Regions from separate parts of the Bradyrhizobium sp. SMVTL-02 genome, predicted to be linked through region 1. Evidence: predicted binding sites of a transcription regulator. Region 1 holds the regulator's gene; the other holds the start of a gene.
The links. The regulator HrcA, encoded in region 1, represses chaperone genes, less so after heat shock. The targets are predictions, from matches to a motif close to GTTAGCACTCNCNNNNNGNGAGTGCTAAC.
Positions count from the first base shown of each region.

Region 1 (11,424 bases):
TTCGCGATCATCGCCTCCGCGGCATCAACGCTCGGCAGATCGAGCGCAACGATCAGGCGGTCTTTCGGGGCGATCTCGGCGGGCGTCATGTCACCTCACATCATGCGTTGGGAAACGTCGATCAACTGCGCGACCAGCTCCTTCAACGCGGTGATATCGCGCTCGTTCTTCAGCCTGTCCATATCGTCATAGGCCTGGTCGGCAAAGGCGAGCGCGAGCTGGCTGGCAATCACATTGGCGTGGCAGGAGGTCAGGATCAGGCGCAAGGCCTGGAGCGCGCGGGCGGCGCCCAGCCGGCTCTGCGAAGCGCCGGCGAGCGCAAAGGTGCGATTGCGGAACACCGCGCCGCGCACCTCGTGCAGATCGTGGACGCGGCTGACCCAGTCGATCGCGTTCTTGAGCAGCGGCGGCACCGAGGCATTGTATTCGGGCGAGACGATCAGCACGCCGTGATGCGCGCCGATCATGCGCTTCAGATTGATCGCGTTCTTGGGCACGCCGGACTTGGCCTGGAGATCGCCGTCATAGATCGGCAGCGGAAAATCGGCGAGCGAGATGCGGGTGACGTCGACGCCGGCCCGCACGAACTCATACGCAATGACCGCCGCCAGCTTCGCATTGTGCGAGCCCGTGCGCAGCGAGCCGGGAATGACCAGGATTTTCGGTGCGGACATCCGGGCGGCAAACTCCGATCCACCTCTCCCGCTTGCGGTGGAGGTCGACGCGCGAAGCGCGGCGGGAGGGGGCTTTCTCCCAACGGGGGACGATCTCGACCGCGGAGAGACCCCCACCCCGACCCTGCCCCCGCAAGCGGGAAAGGGGCGCGCCGCGTTCGCAGCGACAGATTAGTCCTTGCGATACACCCAGACGCGTGCCGGCGGAAGGTTCATCCAGATCCGTTCCGAGGCCTCCGTGGACACGCCCGGCAACGATTTCGGGATCGGCGGCACCACCGCGTAGGTGAACTGAACGAAGGGCGCGCCGGGCGCGAGCGCCGTGAAGGCATCGCGAATGAGCCGCAGCCGCGTCAGCATCGGTTTTGTGACGAGCGGCAGGCCCGAAACAACCGCGCTGGCGGGCGCGCTCAGCACGTTCCAGAGCGTGTCGCGGAGGCGGTAGGCGTCGCCCTGCACGACCTTGGCTTGCGGGTAGCGGTCGCGCAGCAGCGCGCAAAAGCCGGGATTGTATTCGACGAGGACGAGACGCTTCTGCTCGACGCCGCGCTCGATCAGCGCCGAGGTGATGGCGCCGGTACCGGGTCCGAGCTCGACCACGGGAGCATCCGAATTGATGTCGACGTAATGCGCCATGGTCCGGGCCAGGAGCTTGCCCGACGGCATCACCGCGCCCATGTGGAGGGGCTTTTCGATCCACGATCTCAGAAAGCGCACCTCGTCGTCGAGACGGGGCTTCTTCAACGCTCGCGCGGACGATGGCAATGGCATGTCTGGACCGGACGGGACCGCGGGACCGCGGCGTGTCAGAAAATGGTCATAAACAGGTATAGGCCGCAGGCGGTACGGTCAAGCCGGGTCAACTCGCCCGATTACCGAAGAAGTCCTTGACCTTGGCGAAGAAACCCTCGGATTCCGGCTGGGTGTTGCCAGAGGAGAGCTTTTCGAACTCGGCCAGCAACTCCTGCTGCTTCTTGGTGAGGTTCTGCGGAGTCTCGACCACGACCTGAACGTACATGTCGCCGGTCTGGCGCGAGCGCAGCACCGGCATGCCTTTTGACGCAATGCGGAATCGACGGTTGGACTGGGTCCCGGCCGGCACCTTCACCTTCGCCTTGGCCTTGTCGATGGTCGGCACCTCGAATTCACCGCCAAGCGCGGCCGTCACCATCGAGATCGGCACGCGGCAATGCAGGTCGGCGCCGTCGCGCTGGAAGAACTGGTGCTGGGCCAGCGACAGGAAGATGTAGAGGTCGCCGGGCGGACCACCGCGAACCCCGGCCTCGCCTTCGCCGGCGAGCCTGATCCGCGTGCCGTCCTCGACGCCGGCGGGAATGTTGACCGAGAGCGTGCGCTCGCGGGTGACGCGGCCCTGTCCCGCGCAGGACGGGCAGGCGTCCTCGATCATCTGGCCGCGGCCCTGGCAGCCCGGGCAGGTGCGCTCGAGCGTGAAGAAGCCCTGCGACTGCCGCACGCGGCCGGCGCCGCCGCAGGTCGAGCAGGTCTTCGGCTTGGTGCCGGCCTTGGCGCCGATGCCCGAGCAGGACTCGCAGGTGACCGAGACCGGGATCTCGATCTGCGCGGTCTTGCCGCTGAAGGCTTCCTCGAGCGTGATCTCCATGTTGTAGCGCAGATCGGCGCCGCGCTCGCGGCCGCCGCGGCCGCGCTGTCCGGCCATGCCGAACAGGTCCTCGAAAATGTCGGAGAAGGAGGAGGCGAAGCCGGCGCCGAAACCGGCGCCGCCGCCGGGACCGCCCTGCTCGAAGGCGGCATGGCCGAAGCGGTCATAGGCCGCGCGCTTGTCCTTGTCCTTCAGGACCTCGTAGGCCTCGTTGATTTCCTTGAACTTGATCTCGCTGGTGTCGTCCCCGGGGTTGCGGTCGGGGTGAAACTTCATCGCCAGCTTGCGGAACGACGATTTCAGCTTGGATTCGTCGGCGTCGCGGTCGACTTCGAGGGTCTCGTAATAGCAGCGCTTGGTGGACGTGGACATGCTGGGCTCGGTCTATCCAATCGCGATTCAAGTTGGGGCGAAGCAACGTTGCCACGCAGCGATATAGGCACCCTTCGACCTCGCGGCAGAGGGTTGCTTGGCAGCGTTGAGAATAACGGCTGGGAATTGATTGATCGTAGCGGGCGCATCACCCGACGAGCCCGACACGACGGCCTCCCCCGTGAGGGAGGAGGCCGTTAGCGCGTGTGGGGTCCAAGTCGTCCGCATCGTCACCCTCTCGGGGTTCAGGCGGACTTCTTGTTGTTCTTGTCGTCGTCGACTTCGGTGAACTCCGCGTCGACGACGTCGTCCTTGGCCGCGTCCTTCTTGGCGTCGGCCTCGGCCTGCTGCTTGTACATGGCCTCGCCGAGCTTCATCGAAGCCTGAGCCAGCGTCTGGGTCTTGGCCTTGATCGCCTCAGCGTCGTCGCCCTTCAGCGCTTCCTTGAGGTCGCTGACCGCATCCTCGATGGCGCGGCGCTCGCTCTCGGCAACCTTCGAACCGTGCTCGGCCAATGCCTTCTCGGTCGAATGCACCAGACCATCCGCCTCGTTCTTGGCGGTGACGGCCTCGCGGCGCTTCTTGTCCGCCTCGGCATTGGCCTCGGCGTCCTTGACCATCTTCTCGATGTCGGCTTCCGACAGGCCGCCCGAGGCCTGGATGCGGATCTGCTGCTCCTTGCCGGTGGCCTTGTCCTTGGCCGAGACGTTGACGATGCCGTTGGCGTCAATGTCGAAGGTCACCTCGATCTGCGGCATGCCGCGCGGAGCCGGCGGAATGCCCATCAGGTCGAACTGGCCGAGCATCTTGTTGTCGGCCGCCATTTCACGCTCACCCTGGAAGACGCGGATGGTGACGGCATTCTGATTGTCTTCAGCCGTCGAGAACACCTGGCTCTTCTTGGTCGGGATCGTGGTGTTGCGGTCGATGATGCGGGTGAACACGCCGCCCAGCGTCTCGATGCCCAGCGACAGCGGGGTCACGTCCAGCAGCAGCACGTCCTTGACGTCGCCCTGGAGCACGCCGGCCTGGATCGCAGCGCCGATCGCCACGACTTCGTCCGGGTTGACGCCCTTGTGCGGCTCCTTGCCGAACAGTTGCTTCACGACTTCCTGGACCTTCGGCATGCGGGTCATGCCGCCGACCAGAACCACCTCGCCGATCTCACCGGCGGTGACGCCGGCGTCCTTCAGCGCCTTGCGGCAGGGTTCGATGGTCTTCTGCACGAGGTCGTCGACCAGCGCCTCGAACTTGGCGCGGGTCAGCTTCATCGTCAGATGCTTCGGGCCGGTCTGGTCCGCGGTGATGAAGGGCAGGTTGATCTCGGTCTGCGTCGTCGACGACAGCTCGATCTTGGCCTTTTCAGCGGCTTCCTTCAGACGCTGAAGCGCGAGCTTGTCGTTGCGCAGGTTGATGCCCTGCTCCTTCTGGAACTCGTCGGCGAGATAGCCGACCAGACGCATGTCGAAATCTTCGCCGCCGAGGAAGGTGTCGCCGTTGGTCGACTTCACCTCGAACACGCCGTCGCCGATCTCGAGAATGGAGATATCGAAGGTGCCACCGCCGAGGTCGTACACGGCGATCGTGCCGGCCTTGGTCTTGTCGAGGCCATAGGCGAGCGCGGCCGCGGTCGGCTCGTTGATGATGCGCAGCACTTCAAGGCCCGCGATCTTGCCGGCGTCCTTGGTCGCCTGGCGCTGGGCGTCGTTGAAGTAGGCGGGAACGGTGATGACGGCCTGCTCGACCTTCTGGCCGAGATGGGCTTCCGCGGTCTCCTTCATCTTCTGCAGGATGAAAGCGGAGACCTGCGAGGGCGAGTAGGTCTGGCCGTCGGCCTCGACCCAGGCGTCGCCGTTGGAAGCCTTCACGATCTTGTAAGGAACGAGCTTCTTGTCCTTCTCGACCATCGGGTCGTCGTAGCGGCGGCCGATGAGGCGCTTCACTGCGAAGAACGTACGCTCTGGATTGGTAACGGCCTGGCGCTTGGCAGGCTGGCCGACGAGGCGCTCACCGTCGTCCGTCACGGCGACGATCGAAGGCGTCGTGCGCATGCCTTCGGAATTCTCGATGACTTTGGCGTTTTTGCCGTCCATCACGGCGACGCACGAGTTCGTGGTGCCGAGGTCGATCCCAATGACCTTTCCCATGGTCCTGATATCCTTCTTTTTGCGGCAGGTTGGCTGGGCCCAGAAGGCACCCGAACCGAAACCCCCTAAGATCAAACATCCGCGATATTGCGATGATTGAGGCTCATATAGGAGGGGGGCAGGGGCCCGCAAGGACCGGAGCAACGTTTCGGCCGTGAAAACATTGGGTTTTAGGACATCATATCCGGGCTCGACCGCCCTTGCGGGTGAGGAGATATTAACAGGTCCGGCGGATCGCCACCCCGCCCCGGCAACCCGCCACACCCTGTTACGGCAAGGCCAAACCCGCTAAAAGTCGGCCGGCCGACCGCCGCGCCAAGGGCTGCTTCGCGCGACAAAGCGCCCGGCGCCGACCATCGAACGGCCTCAATGTGAACCAATCAGAGTGCCCAATGAAGCTGATCCGCCCCCTCGCCGCGCTCACCCTCCTCGTTGCCTCCGCGCTTCCGGCCATGGCTGCCGACGCCGTTTTCCCGCCGGGCCTGCGCCTCGGCATGGTGCCGCTGGTCGGCCTCGGCACGGCAAAAACCTTTCCGGGCTTCGAGAGCGAGGACGGCAGCGTCAAGGTGCTGATCACCGAGCTGCCGCCGGCGGCCTATGGCGAGGTCGTGAGCGCCTTCAATTCCAATCCGGCCGGCGCTGGCGGCGTCAAGCAGGACAAGATCGAGACGCCCGCAGGCCTTGCCTATTTCACCACCGAGAGCGGCAAGGCCGGGGAGACCCCGGTGAAACGCTATTCGATGATCGTGCCGGGCGCCGGCTTCTCCGGCTATGTCGCGGTGCAGATCCCGGAGAATGCGACCAAGATCTACACCGACGAGGCGGTTCGGCAGATGTTCGCGAGCGCCACCACCCGCAAGCAGGTCTCGACCGAGGAGCAGATCGCCTTGATACCGTTCAAGATCACCGATCTCGCCGACTTCAAGGACATCCGCACGCTGGCGCCGGGCTCCAGCATCATCCTCGCCGACGGCAACGAGAGCGCAGGCTATGAGTCGAAGCCGTTCATGATCCTCGGCCTGATCGGCGCGACCCCGCAAGCCGCCGACGATCGCGCCCGCTTCGCCCAGGAGGCCGCGCTCCAGATCCCCGGCGTGCGCGAATCCCGCGTCACCATGTCGGAGCCGATCCGCATCAACGGCCAGCAGGGCTTCGAGACCCGGATTGACGGCGTCAGCGGCAAGGACAAGACGCCGGTGACCGTGGTGCAGTGGATCCGCTTCTCGAGCGGCGGCGCCTCGCTGCGCATCATCGCCAGCGCCCCGCGCGACCAGTGGCAAGCCGCCTTCACCCGCTTCCGCGCCGTGCGCGACGGGATCCAGCCGAAGGGGTAGCCCAAGCCTCACCAAACCCGGCTGCATTTTCGGGCTTCTGTTCGTATACTTCCCCGGTTGGATCATCCCGGCGGGAGACGAATGATGCTGGATCGGCGACAAATCTTGGCAATGCTTGGAACGACGGCGCTGGCGACCCTCGCGCCAACCGCGCCGTTTGCAGCGGCATCGATCAAGCCGGACGATGCGTCCGCGCTGCTCGTGATCGACGTGCAAAACTGTTTCCTGCCCGGCGGCAGCCTTGCGGTGAAGGAAGGCGAACAGGTGGTGCCCGTCATCAACAAGATGGCCAAAGCGTTTGCGAACGTGGTGATGACGCAGGACTGGCACACGCCCGGCCACGTGTCGTTTGCGTCGGTGCATTCCGGCAAGAAGCCGTTCGAGACCATCGACCTGCCCTACGGCAAGCAGGTGCTGTGGCCGGATCATTGCGTGCAGGGCACCGATGGCGCCGCGCTGTCGAAGGACCTGTCGATCCCGCATGCCGAGCTCATCATCCGCAAGGGGTTTCACAAGGACGTCGACAGCTATTCAGCGTTCCTCGAAGCCGACGGCAAGACCTCGACGGGCCTCGCCGGCTACCTGAAGGGCCGCAAGATCAAGCGCGTGTTCGTCGCTGGCCTTGCGACGGATTTCTGCGTCGCCTGGACCGCGCTGGACGCACGCAAGGCGGGCTTCGAGGTCTATGTGGTGGAAGACGCCTGCCGCGGCATCGACACCCAGGGCTCGCTGGCAAAGGCCTGGGCCGACATGGCCAAGGCCGGCGTGAAGCGGATTCAGTCCGCGGATATCGCGGTGAGTGCGTAGGCGGCGCTGAGGAGCGCGCTCCTTCGCGCGCGCCTCGAAGGATGAAGGGCCCCGCCGTAACATCTTGCCCTTCATGGTTCGAGGCGCCGCGCAAGGGCGCGGCTCCTCACCACGAGGGAGGGTTCTAAGACTCAGTTCGTCGCGCCGCTCGACTCGTTGTTGTTCGCCGCGGGCGCAGGCTTCGCGCCGCCCTTGGCGACACCGACCAGCGCCGGGCGCAGCACGCGCTCGCCGATGGTGTAGCCGGCCTGCACGACCTGCACGACGGTGCCCGACGGCACCGACGCATCGGGCACTTCGAACATCGCCTGCTGGAAGTTCGGGTCGAATTTCTGGCCCAAGGGATCGAACTTCTTCACGCCGTGCTTTTCCAGCGCGTTGAGCAGCGAGCGCTCGGTGAGCTCGACGCCCTCGATCAGCGAGGTCAGCCCGGGATCGGCCGCAGCACGCGCTTCGGCCGGAACGGCATCGAGCGCGCGCTGGAGATTGTCGGCGATGTCGAGCACGTCGCGGGCAAAGCCGGTGATGCCATAAAGACGGGCGTCAGCGACCTCCTTCGTGGTGCGCTTGCGCAAATTCTCCATCTCGGCCAGCGTCCGCAGCATGCGATCGCGCGCCTCGGCTGCTTCCTTCTGCAATGTCTCCACCGAGCCGGGCTCGGGATCGTCGGGCATGATGTAGGGTTTTGACACCACGGGCTCGCCGGTCGCTGCAGTCGTGTCTTCGGGTTGCCGGTCTTGCTCGGTCATCGGCTCTGATCTCGAACTCGTTTCCAGGGATTGTTGGCCCGGATATCGTGCCTAAGCGTCCGAAAATCAAGCGCCCGTGATCGGCGCAAACGCCGGTCAGCCCCCCAGGAGGCGGCTGACGATGCGGGCGGCGTAGTCGACGGTCGGGATCACGCGGGCGTAATTCAGCCGCGTCGGCCCGATCACGCCCAAAACACCGACGATGTGGCCGGCGGCATCCCGATAGGGCGAGATGATCGTGGAGGAGCCGGACAAGGAAAACAGCTTGTTCTCGGAACCGATGAAGATGCGCACGCCCTCCGCGGTCTCGGCCCGGCCCAAGAGGTCGATGACGCCGCGCTTGGTCTCGAGATCGTCGAACAGCAGGCGCACGCGCTCCAGATCCTCCAGCGCGTGCAGATCTTCCAGCAGATTGGCGTGGCCGCGGACGATCAGCTGGCGGTCCTCGTTCTCGCCGCCGGACCAGCTGGCGATGCCGGCCGAGATCACTTTCTGCGTCAATTGATCGAGCTCGGCGCGGGCTTGCCCGAGCGCGGTTTCGAGCTCGAGCCGCGCCTCGGCCAGGGTCCGCCCGCGAATCCGCGCATTGAGGAAATTGCCGGCTTCGGTGATCGCGGACGATGGAACTCCGGGCGGCAGCGTCAGCACGCGGTTTTCGACCTGGCCGTCCTCGCCGACCAGGATCACCAGCGCCTTTTCCGGTTCCAGCCGGACGAATTCGATGTGCTTGAGCCGCGCATTGGATTTCGGGGTCAGCACCACCGCTGCCGCACGGGTCAGGCCCGACAGCCGCGTCAGCGCCTGGTCCAGTGCCGCCTCGACCGACTGGGCCTGGCCGACCGTGGCAAGCTGGCTCTGGATCGACTGCCGTTCGGCCTCGGTGAGATCGCCGACCTGCATCAGGGCGTCGACGAAGAAGCGCAGCCCGAGTTCCGTCGGCAGCCGGCCCGCCGAGGTGTGCGGGGCATAGATCAGGCCGAGCTGTTCCAGGTCCGCCATGACGTTACGGACCGAGGCCGGCGACAGCGGCGTGGCGATCAGGCGGGAAATGTTGCGCGAGCCGACCGGCTCGCCGGTTGCGAGATAGCTTTCGACAATTTGACGAAAGATGTCGCGGGAACGCTCGTTGAGCTGGGCGAGGCCTGCGCGCGGCGCGATCAGATGGATCGGATCGTGATGGGCCACAGACGGTTAACTCCTCTCAGATGCTCATAATTTGTCCATCCGGGACGGTTCTGACAAGCGTGGCGTTTGCGGGGTGGAAAACCGGGGGCGATTAAGCGCTGATCTTCCCCCTTGCCGCTCACCCTGACCCCACCTACAAGCACCGCGAACAGCCCTTTTCCGAAAGTTTTGGAGGATTTCCCATGCGGCCAAGCCGCCGTGCGCCCGACGAATTGCGCCCCGTGACGCTGGAGCGCGGCGTGGTCAAATATGCGGAAGGCTCGTGCCTGGTGAAATTCGGCGACACCCATGTGCTGGTCACCGCCACGCTGGAAGACCGCCTGCCGCCGTGGCTGAAGGGCCAGGGCCGCGGCTGGGTCACCGCCGAATACGGCATGCTGCCGCGCGCGACCTCCGAGCGCACCCGCCGCGAGGCCTCGGCCGGCAAGCAGAGCGGCCGCACCGTCGAGATCCAGCGCCTGATCGGCCGCTCGCTTCGCACCATCGTCGATCTCGAAGCGCTCGGCGAGCGCCAGATCACGGTCGATTGCGACGTGCTCCAGGCCGACGGCGGCACCCGCACGGCCTCGATCACCGGCGCCTGGGTCGCACTCGCCGATTGCATCAACTGGATGAAGGCGCGCAACATGATCAAGGCCAACGTGCTGCGCGACAACGTCGCCGCGATCTCCTGCGGCATCTACAACGGCACGCCGGTGCTCGACCTCGATTATGCCGAGGATTCCGAGGCCGAGACCGACGCCAATTTCGTCATGACCGGCGACGGCCGCATCATCGAGGTGCAGGGCACCGCGGAACGCGAGCCGTTCACGGAAACCGAGTTCCTGGCGTTGATGGCGCTGGCGCGCAAGGGCGTCGCGCGTCTCGTGGACTTGCAGAAACTGGCTGTCGCGTAGTCAATAGGCCCATGCACCGCCGAATCACCGGAAAGCTCGTCATCGCCACCCACAATCCCGGCAAGCTCGCCGAGATGGAGGAGTTGCTTGCGCCGTACGGGATCGAGGCGGTGTCGGCCGGTGAGCTCGGCCTGGACGAGCCCGCGGAAACCGGCAACGACTTCGGCAGTAACGCCGCGATCAAGGCGATCGCGGCGGCGAAGGCGACGAAGCTTCCCGCGTTCGCCGATGATTCCGGTATCGTCGTCGACGCGCTCGACGGCGCGCCCGGCATCTACAGCGCGCGCTGGGCCGGCCCGACCAAGGATTTCAACGCGGCGATGGCCCAGATCGAGCGGCTGTTGCAGGAACGCGGCGCGACCACGCCCGACCGCCGAACGGCGCATTTCGTCTCCGCGCTCTGCGTGGCGTGGCCGGACGATCATCTCGAGGAGGTCGAGGCCCGGGTCGACGGCACGCTGGTGTGGCCGCCGCGCGGCACTGCCGGCTTCGGCTACGATCCGATGTTCCTGCCCGATGGCCACAGCCGCACCTTCGGCGAGATGGAAAGCATCGAGAAGCACGGCCTGCCGCCGCTCGGCCTCGGCCTGTCGCATCGCGCCCGCGCCTTCGTGAAACTGGCGGAGATCTGCCTTGAGCCGCGCTAGAGCGTTGTCGAGCGAAGTGGATGCCGGTTCGCGCCGGGAAAACGCGTCAAGACAGGAATCGGAAGCCTTCGGCGTCTACGTGCACTGGCCGTTCTGCCTGTCGAAGTGCCCCTATTGCGACTTCAACAGCCATGTCCGCCACGCCGCGATCGACGAAGCGCGGTTTGCGTCGGCCTTCGCGCGCGAGATCGCAACCACGGCCGAGCGCGCGCCCGGACGTGAAGTGACCTCGATCTTTCTGGGCGGCGGCACGCCCTCGCTGATGCAGCCTTCAACAGTCGGCGCGGTGCTCGATGCGATCGGCAAGCACTGGACCGTCGCCGGCGACGTCGAGGTGACGCTGGAAGCGAACCCGACCAGCGTCGAAGCCACGCGCTTTGCCGGCTATCGTTCAGCCGGCGTCAACCGCGTCTCGCTCGGCGTGCAGGCACTCGACGATGCCTCGCTCAAGGCGCTCGGCCGCATGCACAGCGCGCGCGAGGCGCTCGATGCCGTCGCCATCGCGCGCCGCTCGTTCGACCGCTATTCGTTCGACCTGATCTACGCCCGCCCCGACCAGACGCCGGAGATGTGGGCCGACGAGCTCAGGCACGCCATCGATGAAGCGGCCGAGCATCTGTCGCTCTATCAATTGACGATCGAGGAAGGCACGCCGTTCTTCGGCCTGCACCAGGCCGGCAAATTGAAGACGCCGGACGAAGCGGTCGCACGCGCGCTCTACGACGTCACGCAGGAGACCTGCGACAAGCTTGGGCTACCCGCCTACGAGATCTCCAACCACGCGCGGCGCGGCGCCGAGTGCCGGCACAATCTGGTCTACTGGCGCGGCGAGGAATATGCCGGCATCGGTCCCGGCGCACACGGCCGTCTCGACATCGACGGCGTGCGCCATGCCACCGCCACGGAGAAGCGCCCCGAGGCCTGGCTGCTGCGGGTCGAGACCAACGGCGACGGCGTCGTCACCGACGATCTCCTCAACAGCGAGGAGCGCG
Region 1 is NZ_CP182469.1:318,831-330,254, reverse strand. Features, by position in the region: gene pyrF (orotidine-5'-phosphate decarboxylase) at 1-89, opposite strand, end outside; gene ACNJYB_RS01530 (NADPH-dependent FMN reductase) at 96-674, opposite strand; gene ACNJYB_RS01525 (class I SAM-dependent methyltransferase) at 846-1,445, opposite strand; gene dnaJ (molecular chaperone DnaJ) at 1,534-2,667, opposite strand; gene dnaK (molecular chaperone DnaK) at 2,913-4,814, opposite strand; gene ACNJYB_RS01510 (hypothetical protein) at 5,207-6,148, shown strand; gene pncA (bifunctional nicotinamidase/pyrazinamidase) at 6,233-6,955, shown strand; gene grpE (nucleotide exchange factor GrpE) at 7,087-7,704, opposite strand; gene hrcA (heat-inducible transcriptional repressor HrcA) at 7,801-8,889, opposite strand; gene rph (ribonuclease PH) at 9,072-9,785, shown strand; gene rdgB (RdgB/HAM1 family non-canonical purine NTP pyrophosphatase) at 9,797-10,432, shown strand; gene hemW (radical SAM family heme chaperone HemW) at 10,449-11,424, shown strand, end outside.

Region 2 (11,424 bases), 1.4 Mb from region 1:
TGTGCGGCGGTTGCAATGCTCGCGATGGCCACGCTCGCGCGCGCCGAGGACGGTTTTCCGTTCGGCACCGAGATGACGCTGGAGGCGTTGCCGCAAGCAGGCTCGAAGCGGATTCCGAACATCGAGATCGGCGACAATGGCGAGGTCGTGCTCGAGCTCTGGTGCAAGGGCGGCAAGGGCCAGTTCTCGGTCGCCGGCAACACCGTGATCTTCGTCCCGGGCCAGATCCAGGACCGGTCCTGTCCGCAGGCCAAGGCCCAGGCGGACGATGAGCTGGTCGCAGCGCTCGGCAGCGTCGAGACCTGGAAGCGCCAGGGCGACGTACTGACCCTGATCGGCCCCAAGCCGCTGCGCTTTCGCGTCAACGGGAATTGAAGCACGCTCGTCGTCGTGCCCCGGCTTGACCGGGCTTGACCGGGGCACCCAGCACTCCGCGGCTTGTCCGCGTATCATCAGCGTCTCGGAGTACGGGATCGCCCGGTCCGGCTCCGCCAAGGCTACGCCGAGGCGCACAAAGGCGCTCGGCGCCGAAGCTTCAGCGAAGGCGGCAAGCCGGGCGATGACTGAGAGTGAGGTGCGCGACTCACTTCGTCACTTCCACACCGACTTGTCGGCGTCCCAGCGCTGGCCCTTCAGCTCCTTGGTGAGCGCCTCGAGCGATCCGTTGTCGTCGGGCAGATCGCCCTCCTCCTCGGCCGAGGCGTCGTCCGAGAGATTGAGCTTGGGGCCGCTGCTCTCGTCGCTGGTCGTGGTCGCGGGGCTGCCGATCCAGAGCATCAGCTTGTCGGTGGTGCCAGGCTTGTCGGGCGAGACGAGCCCTGCGACCTCGATCGTGTCGGTGAGCTCGAGCGCCGGGTGATCCTGGTTCGGCCGCTTGAACACCAGCTTGAGCTTGCCGGTCGCCGGGTTGAAGCTTTGCGACACCGGCTTTGCCGCGAGCGTCCTGCTCAGCACGCCCGCAACGGCGGTCGCGAGCTTGTCGCGATTGATCCTGTCGCCGTCGCGCCAGTCGGCGGCGGGGAAACGGATCGTGCGGTCCATCTCGGTCATCCCCGCGGTCCAGCCTGCCGCGGTGACGCCCGGCATCGCCTTGAACTTTGCCAGCATCTCGGCCCCGCGCTCCGGGTCGACCGACATGTTGATGGTCTGCTCGCCGGCGCGCAGTGCGTCGCAGCCGACATTGAGGCTCGCCAGCGTCACCTCGACCGCCTGGCCCTTCAGGCTCTTCAGGAACTCGGTCGCCGCATCCAGCTTGACCTTCACCGCGATCGCCTCCGGCGAGACGTCGGTGAAATCCTTCGGCTGCGGCACGATGCCGTCGTCGGAGGTCTGGTTGTCCTGAAATTCCTTCTCGCTGAGATCGGAATTGTCGGGCGAGGTAACCTCGGTCACCGTCTGGCCGATGCTGATCTGGCCGCGGAATTCGAACGTGTCGCCGCTCTGCTTGCGCAGCAGCTTGACGCTGACGGGCGACTTCTCGCCAAGGCTCTGCGTCGTGCCGGTCAGCGTCTGGCCGGCGACCTGGAGATTGACGACGAAGCGGTCCTTGCGCTCGGAATTCTTCGCGACCGGGTAACAGACGTCGAGCACGGCCGCCGTCACCGTCTTGCCCTGCCGCGTCTCCTTCAGGATCACGTCGGCATTGCCGTCCATCAGCCCGTCGATTGAGGTGAAATAGCGCGTCTCGGTTCCACCCGGCGCCGTGGCCTTGGGCGACAGTTTCATCTGGGCGGAGGCGACTTCGGGCGCGATTGCCAGCAGAGCCGCCAAAACAACCGTCAGGCAAACCAGAAGCGCGCGCATCGTGGAAATCCTTGATCGAGAATCGGCGCGCCACCGTAGTGGGTTTTGGCCGCCGGTTGAATCGGAAAGCGGCGGGGCAGGGTCGGCAAAAAAGAAGGCCGCCCGGAGGCGACCTTCGTTGGTGCTGGTAGATCAGGAAGGGCTCAGAAGCCGCCCATGCCGCCGCCGGCGGGCATCGCGGGCGGAGCTTCCTTCTTCGGCAGCTCGGCCACCATGGCTTCGGTGGTCACCAGCAGGCCGGCCACGGAGGAGGCGTCCTGCAGCGCGGTGCGCACCACCTTGGCGGGGTCGATGATGCCCTTCTCGACCATATCGACATAGTCCTCGTTCTGGGCGTCGAAGCCGAAGGTCTCGGACTTGTTCTCCAGGATCTTGCCGACCACGATCGAGCCTTCCACGCCGGCGTTCTCGGAGATCTGGCGGATCGGGGCTTCCAGCGCCTTCAGCACGATGTTGATGCCGGCCTGGACGTCGTCATTGGCGTTGGACAGACGGCCCACGGCCTTCTTGGCGCGCAGCAGCGCGACGCCGCCGCCGGGGACGATGCCTTCCTGCACCGCGGCGCGGGTGGCGTTGAGCGCGTCCTCGACGCGGTCCTTCTTCTCCTTGACCTCGATCTCGGTGGCGCCGCCGACGCGGATCACCGCGACGCCGCCGGCGAGCTTGGCGAGGCGCTCCTGCAGCTTCTCGCGGTCGTAGTCCGAGGTGGTCTCCTCGATCTGCGCCTTGATCTGGCCGACCCGGGCCTCGATCTCGGGCTTCTTGCCGGCGCCGTTCACGATCGTGGTGTTCTCCTTGTCGATCACCACCTTCTTGGCGCGGCCGAGCATCTTGACCGTGACGTTCTCGAGCTTGATGCCGAGCTCCTCGGAGATCAGCTGGCCGCCGGTGAGGATCGCGATGTCCTCGAGCATGGCCTTGCGGCGGTCACCGAAGCCCGGCGCCTTCACGGCGGCCACCTTGAGGCCGCCGCGCAGGCGGTTGACGACCAGGGTGGCCAGCGCCTCGCCCTCGACGTCCTCGGCGATGATGACGAGCGGCTTGCCCGACTGCACCACGGCTTCGAGCACCGGCAGCATGGCCTGCAGGCCCGACAGCTTCTTCTCGTGCAGGAGGATGTAGGCGTCCTCGAGCTCTGCGGTCATCTTCTCGGCGTTGGTGACGAAGTAGGGGCTGAGATAGCCGCGGTCGAACTTCATGCCCTCGACGATGTCGACCTCGGTGTCGAGCGACTTGTTCTCCTCGACGGTGATGACGCCCTCGTTGCCCACCTTCTGCATCGCCTGGGCGATCATCTTGCCGATGGCGGCATCGCCGTTGGCCGAGATGGTGCCGACCTGGGCGACCTCGGAGGATGCGGCGACCGGCTTGGCGCGTTTCTCGATGTCCTTGATGACCGCGGCAACCGCGGTGTCGATGCCGCGCTTGAGGTCCATCGGGTTCATGCCGGCCGCAACCGCCTTGGCGCCTTCGCGCACGATGGCCTGGGCCAGCACGGTCGCCGTGGTGGTGCCGTCGCCGGCGAGGTCGTTGGTCTTGGAGGCGACCTCACGCACCATCTGGGCGCCCATGTTCTCGAACTTGTCCTCGAGCTCGATCTCCTTGGCGACGGTGACGCCGTCCTTGGTGATGCGGGGCGCGCCGAACGACTTCTCGATGACGACGTTGCGGCCCTTCGGGCCGAGCGTCACCTTGACGGCGTTGGCGAGAATGTCGACGCCGCGCAGCATGCGTTCGCGCGCCTCTCCGGAAAACTTGACGTCTTTGGCAGCCATGGTCTGCAATCCCTCGTGTTTCGTGATGTGTCTTGTTTGGTGCTGTGCGGCGGAATGATGGATGCCCGGATCGCTCGATCCGGGCATGACATTCAGCGGCCGTTCAGGCGGATGGCCTTAGGCCAGAACGCCCATGATGTCCGACTCCTTCATGATCAGGAGCTCTTCGTTGTCGATCTTGACCTCGGTGCCCGACCACTTGCCGAACAGCACGCGGTCGCCGACCTTGAGGTCGATCGGGATCAGCTTGCCGGTCTCGTCGCGGCCGCCCGGGCCGACGGCGACAACCTCGCCCTGGGACGGCTTTTCCTTGGCGGTGTCGGGAATGATAATGCCGCCCTTGGACTTTTCCTCGGCGTCGATACGTTTGACCACGACACGGTCATGCAGCGGACGAAATTTGGATTTAGCCATGACGTTTCCCTTTGGAGGCTCGCTTCGGAAGTAGTGGAAGTGGGTGGGGCGGCGCTTCCGTCCCCCCTCGTCCCGAGGATCGAACGGCGCGCTTAGCAATCGGGCTTTCCGAGTGCTAATAGTGCGTCCGGGAATATGGCTTGGCTGCGATCCTGTCAAGCAAAGCTGGTTAAGCGATTGGTGAGGCGGATATAGGATGGTGGCATTGGAAACTTGTTCGGGGCGCCGGCGTGTCAAAGGACGTCATTGCTCCGGCAGCGGTTTTACGCTTGGCTGCGGGAGGGGTGCGGCCATGGTCTTGTTCGGGGGAATGCCATGATCAGTTCAGCTCACGCGCGCACGGTCGCCAACCTGGCGGCTGCCTCTTGCCTGGCGCTGCTGCTCGGCGCCTGCGGCGGCGGCACGAGCCTGCCGTCCTTCTCGTCGTCGCCGCCACCCGAGGCGGAGCCCGGCACCGGTCCGGAAATGCCGGCGACCATCCGCCCCGACGAGATCGTAGGCCGCTGGGGCCTTGCCTCGTTCCAGAACCCGGCCGACCGCGCCCGCACCGAGGCCGCGGCGAGGGCCCAGTGCAAGAACCCTTACGTGATCACCGCCGGTTCCTCCGGCGGCGTGATCATGCATCTGGCCGACCAGGCGACGCCGCAGGAGCTGCGCCTGAAGGGCTCGCCCAGCGGCAAGAACTATATCGGACCCGCCGGCCCGACGCCCGGCGAGCAGGACCGCGAGATCGTCTCCTTCGACGGCCGCGTCCTGATCACCCGCTTCATCGACAAGGACGCCGCCACCCGCTACGGCAACATGGTCTACGTCCGCTGCGCGCCGAGGGCCTGATCGGGGTTCCGGCCTAACCACTCGTCATTGCGAGCGCAGCGAAGCAATCCAGCCTGTCTCCGCGGAGGCAGCCAGCATTGTTTCGCTTCGCTCCTCGCAGTGACAAGAAACAAAAACGCCGGTCCCCAGGGCCGGCGTTTTGCTTTTTCCTATGCCGCGTCCGCTCAGTCGAACAGTGCGTCGATGTCGTCCTGCGAGGCGTGGCCGACGTCGCCGGCGAGCTTGGGGCCGTTGAGGAGCTTCTCGTCCTCGCTGCGCGTGTCGACCGGCGCCGGCACATGAGCCTTGATCGCGTCGACCCCGCCCCAGATCTCCATCATCGCATTGATGTGCTGCTCGATGAACTTCATCGTGGTCATGACCTTGCTGATGCGCTGGCCGGTCAGGTCCTGGAAGTTGCAGGCTTCGAAAATAGAGATGACGCGTTCCTGGATGTCGTCGGCGAGCCGCTTCTGCTGATCGGCCGAGTCCACCTTTGACATCGCGCTGGCGGCCTGGTCGATCGACTCGGCCGCTTCGAGGATTTGCTGGGTCGCCTGCTCGGTGCCGCCGACCACCGCGCCCAGCTCGCCATTGACCTTCGCCATCTCGCCGCCGTCGAAGCTCTTGCCGTGCAGGGTCGCGATCTCGCGCTTGGTGCGGTCGATGGCGTCGTGGATGAGATCTAGCTCGACCTTCAGCTTCTCGCATTGCTCGATCTGCGCCCGGTAGGTCTCGAGCATGGTGCGCGCTTCGGACAGCTCATGCGCGGTCGACGCGTCGATCGCCGCCATCGCGGCGCTGCCGGTCAGCGGGGTGGCCGTGATGCCCTTCGCCATCTGGGCGCGGATCGCGCGCAGCTCGGCCATGATCTCGCTGTGCATCGGAGTTGCCTCTTCAGTTACGTCTAGAATGGGCATCTCGCCACCGGCGATATCCTCGACACGAAAACGCTTGCGGTGAACAGCCATCAGGATACTCCCCCCACCTCACTCACGCGTCTTTGTACGCAGAAGCGATTTAACACGAAGTTCACAGCGGGAACTGTCGTTGCGGCCGCGCGGGACGGCGCGCAAAGAAGCGATTAACGAGGGTCGCGCGGCGTTCATCGAAAATAAACGCTGATCGCCAAATTGCAGGCCCGCTCGCGACGTGGTGAATCGAAACGGCTGATACGTTTACCAAACAAAACGGCTTTTGCTTTTTATTGACCACGTCGCGGGCGTGGATCAGCCACCAGACCTGCACGACGCATGTGATCTAGACGAAACAGTACAGAGTACGTCGATGTTCAAGAAAATGTCTGTCGCGCTGCTCGGCAGCGCTTGCACCTTCATTGCCGGCACCAGCGGCGCCAGCGCTTTCGACAACACAGTGCCGAACGATCCGCCCGCGGTGCTCTATCAGCCGCGCGTGCCGCCGGCGTCGGTGCGCGTCGCCTCCAACTCGAACATGGGCGGCGGCTTCATCGAATTCCTGTTCGGCGATGGTCCGGGTCGCGGTCCGGCCTATGCGCCCGAGCGGCCGGTGTATCAGCAGCAGCCGGGCTATTACGACCAGCGCCGGCTGCCGCCGATGAGCGAGCCGCAGATGCAGGGTGGATATCAGCAAGGTGCAGGACTGCAGCAGGAGGCGATCGACCCGCGGCAGCGTCCGTTCGATCCGAAATTCGAGAAACAGGTTGTTGACTATAGCGGCAATGAAAGCGCCGGCACGATCGTGGTCGATACGCCGAACAAGTTCCTCTATCTCGTCGAGGGCAACGGCAAGGCGATGCGCTACGGCATCGGCGTCGGGCGTCCCGGCTTCACCTGGTCCGGCGTGAAGTCGATCACCGCCAAGCGCGAATGGCCGGACTGGACCCCGCCCGCGGAGATGCTCGCGCGCCGGCCTGATCTGCCGCGGCACATGGAAGGCGGCCCCGAAAATCCGCTCGGCGCCCGCGCGATGTATCTCGGCTCCACGCTCTACCGCATCCACGGCTCCAACGAGCCCTGGACCATCGGCACCAACGTCTCCTCCGGCTGCATCCGCATGCGCAACGAAGACGTCATCGACCTCTACGGCCGCGTCAATGTCGGCACCAAGGTCGTGGTAATGTAGCCAAGCGTTCGCTGCTCACCCTCTCCCCTTGCGGAGAGGGTGGATCGCCGCGCCGCGGCGAGACGGGTGAGGGGTCTCCATCCTCACGAGCAGTCCTGCAATTGGAGAGATACCCCTCATCCGGCGCTTCGCGCCACCTTCTCCCACAAGGGGAGAAGGGAAGAGGCCTGCGCAAGAGTTGGAAATGAAAAACGGCCGCCTCCCGGACGGCCGTTGTTGTTTGTCATGCTATCGAGCAGTTACGCGTAATCGCTGCCGCCGTCGTCATTGCCGAAATCGCTGTCGTCGGCCATGTCCATGCTGTCGTCGTGATCGTCGTCGTAGTTCTGGTCGTTGTTGTCGCGGTCGTTCGACGCCTGGTCGAAGAAGCCCTGGCGCGAGTCGTCGCTGCGGTTGGAGCCGATGTCGTTCAGGCCGGCATCGCGCGCGAGCGAGCCGCCCGACTGATCGCTGCCGCCCCACGGACTGCGGTCGCCGAGCGCGTTGGTGTCGCCGAAGGCCTGCTGGTGCGGGCCGCCCATCATGCCGCGGATGCTCGAGAGCAGCAGCGATCCGCCGACCACGCCGGCCGCGGCTGCCGCCGCCGTGCCGAGGAACGAGCCGCCGCCACCGCCGACCGGCGGGGCGCCATAACCCTGTCCCGGACCTTGTCCGTAAGCCTGGCCATAAGGCGGCTGGCCGTAGCCCGGCTGGGACTGCTGCATCGCCTGGCCGCTGTTCCAGACCGGCCGCTCCTCACGCGGCGGCACGTTCGGAACCGAGCCGCGCGACGGGCTCGAGCCGAACAGCGTGTCGCGCATGGTATCGAGGAAACCGCCGGACTGGGCCGGCTCCGGCGCATGGGCCGCTTCCAGTTCCTGGATGCGGGCATTGGCGCGCTTGAGGGCTTCATCCTGCAGCAGCACGGTCTGCACCAGCGCATAGACCGCGCCGGGCGCCTTGCGCAGGCCGTCGGAGATCGCGGCGATCGCGTCGGGATCGCGCGGGGCATTTTCCAGCTTTGAAAGCCGGTCGAAAAGGTCGTCGACGAGCTGGCGTTCCTGCGGGGTCATGATCTGTCTCCTTCGCGCAAAACCAAGCGCGCAGAAGATGTAGGGTTCCATTGTGGCCCCAACAGTGCCGGCCGGATTAAATTTCGGTATGCGACAAGCTGCCTCTTGGCTGCCCTGGCCGGCTTTTCGCCGACTTCATGCCAGTGTCACGTTGCTGTCCGCCAGCAGGCGGGCGAATGCATCGCTCTTCAGATAGGCGTGCTCGCGCTCGCGGACGTCGGTCATCGGATCGAGGCTGGTGAGGATGTCGTCGACGAAGCCGGGATGGCACATCACGAGGCCGCCGTCCGGCAGGCCTTCCAGAAACTGCCGCATCAGCTCGCCGAAATCGGCCGCGCGCGTGAAATCATAGGCGCCGGCGAAGCCGGGATTGAAGGCGAGGCCGGCGCTGGCGGCGCGGCGGCGGAATTGCGCGCTGAGGATGTCGAGCACCATGGCTTTGGGCGAGGCCAGCCGCTGCGCCAGTGGCAGCTTGCGGCCGCCCTGGCGCACCCAGGCCTGTGGCGCAGCCTCAACAACCGCATCGACAAAGCCGTCGCGCACCTGCGGATAGAGCTGCACATGCTGATGGCCGTCGACGAAATCAGGCGTGCGGCCGAAGGCGTCGACGAAGGCGGCGAGCTGCGCCTTCACCTCGGCGCGAAAGAATTCGCGGTCGAGCCGCCGCGCAAGACCGGCGCGCAGCAGCTTTGGAAACGGCAGGAACATATCGCCATCGAGGGGACGGAAATGCATGGTGAGCGGCCGAAACGGCGCCGACAGCGTGACATGCAATCCGATCGCGCAGCGCGGGCTCGCTTTCACCGTAGCCTGAAGCGCCTCGGCCTCGCTGCGTTCGATCGCAGCTCCCACCATCATCACCGAAGTGGCGTTGAGGCGGCCGCGTTCGATGAGGTCACGGATGGCGCGGTTGACGCCCGGGCTGATGCCGTAATCGTCGGCGCAGAGCCAGATTCGCCGCGGGCTCGCGGCGCTGCTCATTCGGCCGCCGTCCTGCTCGAGGCGTCCTGGCTCGAACCGTCCTGGCTCGAACCGTCCTGGCTTGAAGCGTCCTGGCTTGAAGCATCCTGGGCCTTGTCGGCCTCGAAATGCCTCTCGCTGTGCTCGGCGACGAAGTAGATCGGCCGCGCCTTCAGCTCGGAGAGGATCTTGCCGATATATTCGCCGACGATGCCGATCATGATGAGCTGCACGCCGCCGATGGTCATCAGGCCGACCACGAGCGAGGGATAGCCGGGCACCTGCTTGCCGGTTGTCCATACCTCCCACAGGATCGACAGGCCGAACAGGAAGGCGCCGCCGGCGAGCACCACGCCGAGCAGGCTGGCGAAGCGCAACGGCGCCACCGAGAACGAGGTCAGGCCCTCGATTGAAAGGCCAAGCAGTCGCGCGGCGTTGAAGGTGGTAACGCCATGTGCGCGCGGTGCCGGCTCGTAGTCGACGCGGATCTGGCGGAAGCCGATCCAGCTGGCGAGGCCCTTGAAGAAGCGGTTGCGCTCCGGCAATTGCCTGAGCGCTGCGACTGCGCGCGGCGACAGCAGGCGGAAATCGCCGGCATCCTCGGGGATCTTCTGGCGCGCGCCCCAATTGATCAGCGCGTAGAAGCCGTGCACGGCGAGGCGGCGCAGGAACGTCTCGTTGTCGCGATGCGCCTTGGCGGTATAGACGACGTCATAGCCGTCATCGATCCAGTGCCGCACCAGCTGCTCGACCAGGGCCGGCGGATGCTGGCCGTCGCCGTCCATGAACATCACGGCGCCGAGCCGGGCATGGTCGAGGCCGGCCATCAGCGCCGCCTCCTTGCCGAAATTGCGCGACAGCGACACCACCTGGATGCTGATCGCGTCAGCCGGCAACGAACGTGCGATCGAAAGTGTCGCGTCCGCGCTGCCGTCGTCGACATAGACGACCTCGCAAGCGAGCCGATAGCGCTCGCGCAAGGTCTTGGCGAGCTCGCAGATGCGCTGGTGCAGGGCGGCGAGGCCGGCCGCCTCGTTGTAGACGGGGACGACAATCGACAGTCCCTTCGCCGCGGCGGTGCCTGCGGTGGTCGTCATGCCGGAAACGTCAGAGCCCAGCGTCATCGATTGGGGTTCCAGAGGAGATCAAGGTCATCTCAACAGCATATGGTAGCTGCGGTTTGCTGTCGCTACGCTGAACGGAGCTGCTCAGCAAACTTTGGGCTCACCGCCGCAGGAACGCCTCGAGCTTGGCGAACAGCGGGTTCTCCCGGTCGAACACGTAGTCGAGCGAGGCCACCGAGACCGTGTCGGCGCCATGCTCGCGCAGGAAGCTCGCCAGTGCATAGAGCTGCCCCGGCGGGCAGTGCAGCGTCAGCATGCCGGACGAGGTCGGCCCGCCGAACGGGGCCTCGACGCCGAACCGGCTGTGGGCTTCGCCGAGCAGGGCGGCGTCGCACTGCCGGAAGCGGGTGCGGACCTCGCGGTATTTGTTGGCGCGCGCCCTTGCTGCGATGTGATCGAGGATGACGCGCGCAGTCTCGCGCGCCTGCGGCGACCAGTCGGCGTCCTTCGAGGCGACCAGATTGGCCTGGCTGCGCAGGATCACGCCGTCGTCGAGCACCCGCAGGCCGTTGGCGGCCAGCGTCGCGCCCGTGGTGGTGATGTCGACGATCAACTCGGCGCTGCCGGCCGCCGGCGCGCCTTCGGTTGCGCCCGCGCTTTCGACGATGCGGTAATCGGTGATGCCGTGGCTCTGGAAGAAGGCACGCGTGAGGTTGACGAACTTGGTCGCGACCCGCATCCGCATGTGATGCTGCTCGCGGAAGCCGGTGGTGACGTCGTCGAGATCGGCCATGGTGCGGACGTCGATCCAGGCCTGCGGCACCGCGACGACGACGTCGGCATAGCCGAAGCCGAGCCCCTCGATCAGCGACACGCGCTTGTCGGCGTCCGCGATGGTCTCGCGCACGAGATCCTCGCCGGTGACGCCGAGATGCGCGAAGCCGCGGGACAGCTGCGATGCGATCTCGCTCGCCGAGAGATAGGCGACCTCGACATTGTCGAGCCCTGCGATGGTGCCGCGATAGTCGCGGGCGCCGCCGGCCTTCGACAGCTTGAGGCCGGCACGAGCGAAGAAGCCTTCCGCGTTTTCCTGCAGGCGGCCCTTGGAGGGAACGGCCAGAACGAATGGCGCGCTCATGACTTAAGCTCCTACCTTGCGGCCGATCCGGTTCAGCGCGTCCACCCAGACCGAGAACCCGACCGCGGCGATCGGCTCGCTAGATCCGAGCTGGGTCATCAGCCCGTCATAGCGGCCGCCCGCGACCAGCGGCTCGGCGCCGTTGCCGCTGTGGTGCAGCTCGAATTCGAAGCCGGTGTAATAGTCGAGCCCGCGTCCGAACGCGGTCGAAAAGCGCGCCTGCTTCACCTCGATGCCGCGCGCGGCCATAAAGCCGACCCGGCTCTCGAACTGGTCGATCGCAGCATTGAGATCGAGCTTCG
Region 2 is NZ_CP182469.1:7,318,600-7,330,023, reverse strand. Features, by position in the region: gene ACNJYB_RS35140 (META domain-containing protein) at 1-375, shown strand, start outside; gene ACNJYB_RS35135 (hypothetical protein) at 592-1,803, opposite strand; gene groL (chaperonin GroEL) at 1,947-3,578, opposite strand; gene ACNJYB_RS35125 (co-chaperone GroES) at 3,696-3,992, opposite strand; gene ACNJYB_RS35120 (hypothetical protein) at 4,308-4,826, shown strand; gene ACNJYB_RS35115 (protein phosphatase CheZ) at 4,991-5,776, opposite strand; gene ACNJYB_RS35110 (L,D-transpeptidase family protein) at 6,093-6,908, shown strand; gene ACNJYB_RS35105 (DUF2076 domain-containing protein) at 7,148-7,960, opposite strand; gene ACNJYB_RS35100 (ChbG/HpnK family deacetylase) at 8,096-8,941, opposite strand; gene ACNJYB_RS35095 (glycosyltransferase family 2 protein) at 8,938-10,044, opposite strand; gene hisG (ATP phosphoribosyltransferase) at 10,145-11,122, opposite strand; gene ACNJYB_RS35085 (ATP phosphoribosyltransferase regulatory subunit) at 11,126-11,424, opposite strand, start outside.
Region 2: ACNJYB_RS35125 (co-chaperone GroES) is a predicted target of HrcA. The motif match lies at 4,084-4,112, and genes of this name have one in related genera.